One region of the Halomonas sp. A29 genome, then DNA from elsewhere that is predicted to be linked to it. Evidence: predicted binding sites of a transcription regulator. Region 1 holds the regulator's gene; each other region holds the start of a gene.

Region 1 (2,238 bases):
TCTGCGCAATGAAGGTGCTGAAGAACTCCAGCACCCTCTTCTTGCTACCCCCGGGAACGTCGAACAGCGCGCGTTCAGGGGGCAGTATGGTTTCCAGTGTCATGGCAGCTCAGCGAATGCCGGCGCCCTGAGCGCGCGCCTGGGCCTTTTCCTTGTGTTTGACCAGTTGACGGTCGAGCTTGTCAGTCAGCGCATCGATAGCGGCGTACATGTCAGAATCAGAGGCTTCGGCATGAAGGTCGGCGCCGGCGGCGTGCAGCGTGCAGGCAGCCTGTTGACGCTCCTTCTCGATGGAGAGCGTCACTTGCACGTTGGTGATGTTGTCGTAATGGCGCTGGACGCGGCTAAGCTTTTCGCTCACGTAGTCACGCAGTGGATCGGTCAGTTCAACATGATGGCCGGTGATGTTGACTTGCATGACAAGCTCCTTCGTCCTTCGGGTGGTGGCTCGATTGTAACCCTTTTTACTGCCCTGCAAACCCCCTCGGGAGTCGTGATTGCCCCGCGTCAACATTGTGTCGAGACATCAGCGAAAACGCTTGCGCTCGCTCGAGGAAGGAATTCCCAGCGCTTCACGATACTTCGCTACCGTGCGGCGTGCCACCTCGATGCCGCTCTCGGCCAGCAGATCCACCAGGCGGCTGTCGGAAAGCGGCTTGCGAGGCGGCTCGTCGGCGATCAGTTTGCGGATACGGGCGCGTATCGCCGTACTGGAGTGGGCGTCCCCCTCACCATTGCCACCGACGTGGCTGGAGAAGAAGTACTTCAGCTCGAATACGCCACGCGGCGTGTGGATGAATTTCTGTGTAGTCACCCGTGAAATGGTCGATTCGTGCATCTCGACGGTCTGGGCGATATCGGCCAGCACCAAGGGCTTCATGGCCTCTTCGCCCTGCTCGAGAAAGTCGATCTGGCGTGCCATGATCTCCCGTCCCACGCGCAGCAGGGTGTCGTTGCGGCTGGCGAGGCTCTTCATCAGCCAGCGCGCCTCCTGCAGGTGATCCTTGAGGAACTGGTTGTCCTGGCTCTTGTCGGCGCGTCGTACGAGTGCGACATAGTCGGGCTGGATACGTAGCCGGGGCAAGGCCTCGGCGTTGAGTTCCACGCGCCAGCCCGCTTCGTCGTGGTAGGCAACCAGGTCCGGAGTGACGTAGCTGCTGCTCACTTCGGCATAGGCGCTGCCAGGGCGGGGGTCCAGCGAGCGAACCAGGGCGATGACCTCATCCAGGGCATCGTCGTCCAGCCCCAGGCGACGCTTGAGGAGACGGCGATCATCGGAGGCCAATGCCTCGAGGAACTGGCGTACCAGGCGTCGGGTCTGGGGGAGCAGCGGTGTGTCGTCGGGCAGCGCGGCCAATTGCAGCATCAGGCACTCGCGCAGGTCGCGGGCGAACACGCCGGTAGGCTCGAACTGTTGCAGGCGTAGCAGGACCTGCTCGACCTCCCGGGTGGGCAGGCCTTCGAGGCCTTGCTGGCGCAGGCCGTCGCGGATCTCTTCCAGCGTTTGCGACAGATAACCGGCACCATCGACGGCGTCGATTAGACTCTCGGCGATAATGTGTTGGCGATCGCTCAGGTCGGTCATCGCCAATTGCCAGATCAGGTGGCCGGCCAGCGTCTGCCCCGAAGCCTGGCGCTCGAAGTCCGGTCCTTCACCGGTAGCGCCGCCGGAGCTCGTGCCATGATCGGGGTAGGTATCCGTCCAGTCGCTGTCGGTGGAGAGCTCGCTGGGGATTTCACTGGCCCAGTCATCGCTCTGGGTTTCGCTGACGGCCTGTTCACCGAAGTCGTCGTCAAGCTCCAGCATGGGGTTGGATTCCAGTGCCTGCTGGATCTCCTGACGTAGATCGAGGGTGGACAGCTGCAGAAGGGCAATGGCCTGCTGCAGTTGGGGGGTCATGGTCAGCTGGGTGCCGACACGCAGTTGCAAGGATGCTTTCATGGCCATGAGGATAACGGGCTCATCTGCCGGAAAACTCTACCCTAGACCGGTAGGCAGTGACATGCAAGAGAATTGATTGCAATATGCATGCCAGCGGCAATATTTATGCCTGATTAGAATGTTTTAAACAAAGATCAATTACTTGCTTAATGTGCAAGATTGCGTTATAGGCGGAAATCCTCGCCAAGGTAGACTTCCCGCACCCGCTTGTTGGCCAGGATGGCCTCGGCGTCGCCTTCAGCAATGATCTGGCCATCGCCGACGATATAGGCCGAGTCACAGATGTCGAGGGTTTC
Region 2 (2,238 bases), on a different contig from region 1:
GCGTGGGCGCTTGCCGCTGCCCGGCCCGCGCAGCCAGTCGCCCAGGGCCAGGGCGCTGTCGGAAGGGCTGTCGGTGAGTTCGGCACCGCTGGCCTCGCTCAGCGGCGAGGAGAGCGTCACGGTATTGCCGTTGCGGCTGAGCAGCAGCGGGGCCAGGGTATCGCAGGGCGCGCGGCCCAGCCCCATGCTCATGGCCAGCGGCATGGGGGCGAGCATCTGGGCGCCATCGAGCAGGCCGGCGGCGACCTTGTCGCGCAGGGTGGCCCAGGCGTTCTCCCGCGACAGGCTGACGTCGAGCCCCTGGGCGGCAAAGCAGCCCCGTTCGCGGGCGACGATCAGCAGGGCGGCATCGATCAGTGGGACGAACCCGAGGGTGATGCGCTCGAGTTCCGGCGAGGTGGCGTGGTGTTGCGGGCGGCTCATGAGCGGGATCCCCGTTTGTCGGCGGCTCGCCCTGGGGGCGAAATCGGGTTCAAGCGGTCGAGAATGTCGATGACGTTGTCTGCCACTTCGGCGATGCGTTGGCCGCGGTCCATGGCCAGCTTGCGCAGCATGCGGTAGGCCTGCTCCTCGTCGCAGTCCTGGTGCTTCATCAGCAGGCCCTTGGCCCGCTCGATGCGCTTGCGCTCGGTCAGTTGGTTGCGCGCCTTGTCGAGCTCCTGGCGCATGCTCTGGAAGGCGTCGAAGCGGGCGATGGCCACCTCGACGATGGCTTCGACCCGCTCGGGGACCAGGCCGTCCACCACATAGGCGCTGACGCCGGCCTTGAGCGCGGCCTGCAGCATGTCGGAGTCGTGCTGGTCGGCAAAGAACACCACCGGGCGCGGGTTCTCGCGGTTGAGCAGGGCCATGCTCTCGAGGGTGTCGCGGTCGGGGCTCTCCATGTCGATGATCACCACGTCGGGCTGGTGGCGCTCGACCATCTCGTTGAGGCTGGCCGGGCTCGAGAGCCGGCAGATGACCCGGTGCCCTTCGGCCATCAATGCCTCCTCGACCATGGCGGCACGTACCACCTCGTCGTCAACCAGCAATATGTTCAAGGGGGATGGCATGGTGGCGTCGCTCATTCCTGGCTAAGGCGTCTACCAACTTTCTAGCAAGAAGCATTCCAATTGCGGCTTCCCAGGCGACTTCCACCCTGCGGCAAGTGCCTGCCGCGAGTGTGATTGATGCGGCGCAGCATGGAAATCGCCTCTCCAGCACCAGTCTGGTGCATTCAGCCGTCGGCCGTGCCGGTGCATGGTGCGCTGCCGCATAATGAGGACGCCTGAGGTGCAACGGAGGAAAATGCATCTGGCTGAAACGCGCCGATTATTCGCCACATGGCATGCTTTCTGCTTGATATGAATCAGGTAAATTCAATGGGGCGCAATGTTCAGCGCCCCGAGCGGCAACGACGCCCGCCAACCGCCACCCCCTTGTGGGGACGGCCGTTGGCGGGCGTTGTCGTTTCGCGTCAAGACAGGAGATTCGCCATGCGTGAGGCCCGAACCACTTGCCCATACTGCGGCGTCGGCTGTGGCGTGCTGGCCAGCGTCGAAAACGGCGAGATCGTCGACGTGCAGGGCGACCCGGAGCACCCGGCCAACTTCGGACGGCTGTGCGTGAAGGGCTCGGCCCTGCACGAGACGCTGGGCAGCCATGGCCGCTTGTCCCAGCCCCGCGTCGACGGCGTCGAGGTCGACTGGGAAACAGCGCTGGCCACGGTGGCCGAACGGCTCACGGCGGTGCAGGCCACCCGTGGCCGCCAGGCGGTCGCCGCTTACCTTTCCGGGCAGCTGCTGACCGAGGACTATTACGTCGCCAACAAGCTGTTCAAGGGCTTTCTCGGCACGCCGCACCTGGATACCAATTCGCGGCTGTGCATGGCCTCGGCGGTGGCCGCCCACAAGCGTGCCTTCGGCGCCGATGCCGTGCCGTGCAGCTACGAGGACCTGGAAGAGGCCGAGCTGGTGGTGCTGGTGGGTTCCAACCTGGCCTGGAACCATCCGGTGCTCTACCAGCGCCTGAAGGTGGCCAAGCAGCGCAACCCGCTGCTGCGGGTGGTGGTGATCGACCCACGGGTCACCGATACCTGCGAGATCGCCGACCTCTATCTGGGACTGAAGCCGGGTAGCGACGCCCGCCTGTTCACCGGGCTGCTGGCGTGGATGGCCAAGCGCAACAAGCTCGACCGGGTCTACCTGGAAGCCCATACCCAGGGCTTCGAGGAAGCACTCGCCGCGGCGCGGGAGCAGG
Region 3 (2,238 bases), on a different contig from region 1:
TGTCGATCATGGCCACTTCACAAACCAGGCGATGACGCTCCGCTCCCAGGGTGAACTGGCGGCGCGCCCGGGTGCGCAACAGCAGGCTCGGGGCTTCGGTGCCCGCCTCGGTCATCGCCTCAATGGCGTTGCGCGCTACGTTGAGCACTGCCTGAATCATCTGGGCTTCGTCGCCGGGGAAATCCGGCAGGCTGGGATCGTAGTCACGCTCGATGCTTACCGCCGGGGTCTCGGCCATCAGCAGCGTGCGTACACGTTCCAGTACCTTGTGAACATTGAGCGGCTCGTGACGCACCAGCTTGTTCGGCCCCAGCATGCTGTCGACCAGGTCACGCAGGCGGTCGACCTCCTCGACGATGATACGGGTGAACTCCTGCAGGGAGGGGTCGTCGAGATCGCGCTCCAGCAGCTGCGCGGCGCCACGAATCCCGCCTAGCGGGTTCTTGACCTCATGGGCCAGGCCGCGCGACAGCACCTTGATCGCCTCCTGACGGTTGAGCAAGGCCTCCTCGCGTGAGATCCGCAGCAGGCGGTCGCGGGGCTCCATCTCCACCAGCAGCTCCGAGGTCGACAGCGGCGTCACCGTATAGTCGACCGTGACGACGGTACCGCTGAGCAGCGCCAGCCTCATCTCGCGCTGGGTGAAGGGATGCTGGTCGTCGCGAGCCTTGGCCAGCACCTCGCCCATGCCATCGTCCTCGGCCAGCAGCGTCGGCAGGCAAAGCCCCCTTACCCGACCCAGGCTGACCGCCAGCAAGGCTTCGGCCGCCGGGTTCATCCAGCTCAGCCGCAGCTCTTCGTCCAGCAGCAGCACCGCCGTGGTGAGGTGTTCCATCAGGCGTCGATACATTTACGACCTTCCCTTGGCAAATGCGGGAGTGCGTGGAGCAGCATGTGCATCGTCATGGCGCATCGGTAGGGACCGCCACAACCAGCGTCCCGAAGCCGGCCACGTTCAAAGACTGAACATACCAAGCAAGAAGCGCGCCAACCCACCCTGACGCAGCATGGCGCCGTTTCAGGGCGAATGTAGCGGACCATCATGCACTATGATGGTGCATCAATAGACAAACTGCCATGCCAGTGAGCACCAACCTCTCCCGCCTTGGTGCATCGCAGTCCACGATTGATGAGCCAGGAGAGGGCGCAGTCATCAGATTGGGGCAGAGCGCCTGACGATCAGGCGACACTCTGAGGCAGCATCAATTGACTCTTTGCACGTAGAGAGAAACCGGCGGGCTGCGGTGGCGCACCTGTCCTCGGGCATCGAGCAGCTCTGCCTGGAGTACGTATTCGCCACGGCCGAGGTCGTTGAGCATGAAGGCACGGGTGTGCATGGGGGTCTGGCTCACCCGGCCATCAACCAGCAGCCGCACGCTGTGATCGGGGCGCAGTTCCGGCTCGATGGCCAGCTCCACCTGCAGATTGCCGGCATAGCTGGCAGGAAGGTCGGCCCCATGCTCCGGCGAGCGGATGCGAAAGGTATCGTAGGGCATGAAGGGCTGGCCTGGCGCCTCGCCCATGCGCGGGGCAACGCCCTCGACGCGTGGCGGCTCGGACTGTCGCCCCTCGACCTGCGACGGAATCACGGTCAATGGCGCCAGCTCGACCGGTTCGCCACCGCGATTGGGGTCGTCGGTGAAGATCACGTTCCCTTGCGCATCGGTAGTGCGATAGATCGTCGTGGCCAACGCCGTATGCGTCACCACCAGGCCCAGCAGACACAGCGCGATCGCCTTGACCATGAGGACTCTCCCTGCGACGGCGACTCACACAGCACCGCTGTCGGCCGGCCAATACGCCAATAAAAACGTGTTTCTCCGCAACCTTTCGCAACTCAGTGTACGACAAAAAAGGGGCGCCGCGATGCGGAGCCCCTTGGCGGTGCCGGCTGGCGAGGCAAGCCTCGTCCAGCCGTCCAGACTGCGATATCAGCAGCTGTAGTACATGTCGAACTCGATCGGGTGCGTCGTCATGCGAATACGCTCGACGTCTTCCATCTTGAGTTCGATGTAGGCATCGATCATGTCGTCGGTGAACACACCGCCTTCGGTGAGGAAGGCACGGTCAGCGTCCAGCGCCTCGAGGGCCTGATCCAGACTGTTGGCGACGGTCGGAACCAGCTTGCCCTCTTCCGGCGGCAGGTCATAGAGGTTCTTGTCCATGGCATCGCCGGGGTGGATCTTGTTCTTGATGCCGTCGATACCGGCCATCAGCATGGCGGCGAAGGCCAGGTAG

Evidence for each region. Region 1 encodes sigma-54, which starts transcription at its own class of promoters, with help from an activator protein. Its sites were predicted from a motif close to TGGCACNNNNNTTGCTNT; they were not measured.
Region 2: a site for sigma-54 is predicted at 1,094-1,111, ahead of SPH52_RS16710 (ANTAR domain-containing response regulator). Genes of this name have one in related genera too.
Region 3: a site for sigma-54 is predicted at 973-990, ahead of glnL (nitrogen regulation protein NR(II)). Genes of this name have one in related genera too.

What each region holds. Positions count from the first base shown of each region.
Region 1 covers NZ_JAXQPR010000005.1:244,933-247,170, reverse strand. The annotation lists gene ptsN (PTS IIA-like nitrogen regulatory protein PtsN) at 1-103, opposite strand, end outside; gene hpf (ribosome hibernation-promoting factor, HPF/YfiA family) at 110-418, opposite strand; gene SPH52_RS11555 (RNA polymerase factor sigma-54) at 527-1,948, opposite strand; gene lptB (LPS export ABC transporter ATP-binding protein) at 2,107-2,238, opposite strand, start outside.
Region 2 covers NZ_JAXQPR010000008.1:124,535-126,772, forward strand. The annotation lists gene SPH52_RS16705 (CmpA/NrtA family ABC transporter substrate-binding protein) at 1-423, opposite strand, end outside; gene SPH52_RS16710 (ANTAR domain-containing response regulator) at 420-1,052, opposite strand; gene SPH52_RS16715 (molybdopterin-dependent oxidoreductase) at 1,476-2,238, shown strand, end outside.
Region 3 covers NZ_JAXQPR010000015.1:59,627-61,864, forward strand. The annotation lists gene glnL (nitrogen regulation protein NR(II)) at 1-850, opposite strand, end outside; gene SPH52_RS21170 (DUF4124 domain-containing protein) at 1,203-1,745, opposite strand; gene glnA (glutamate--ammonia ligase) at 1,932-2,238, opposite strand, start outside.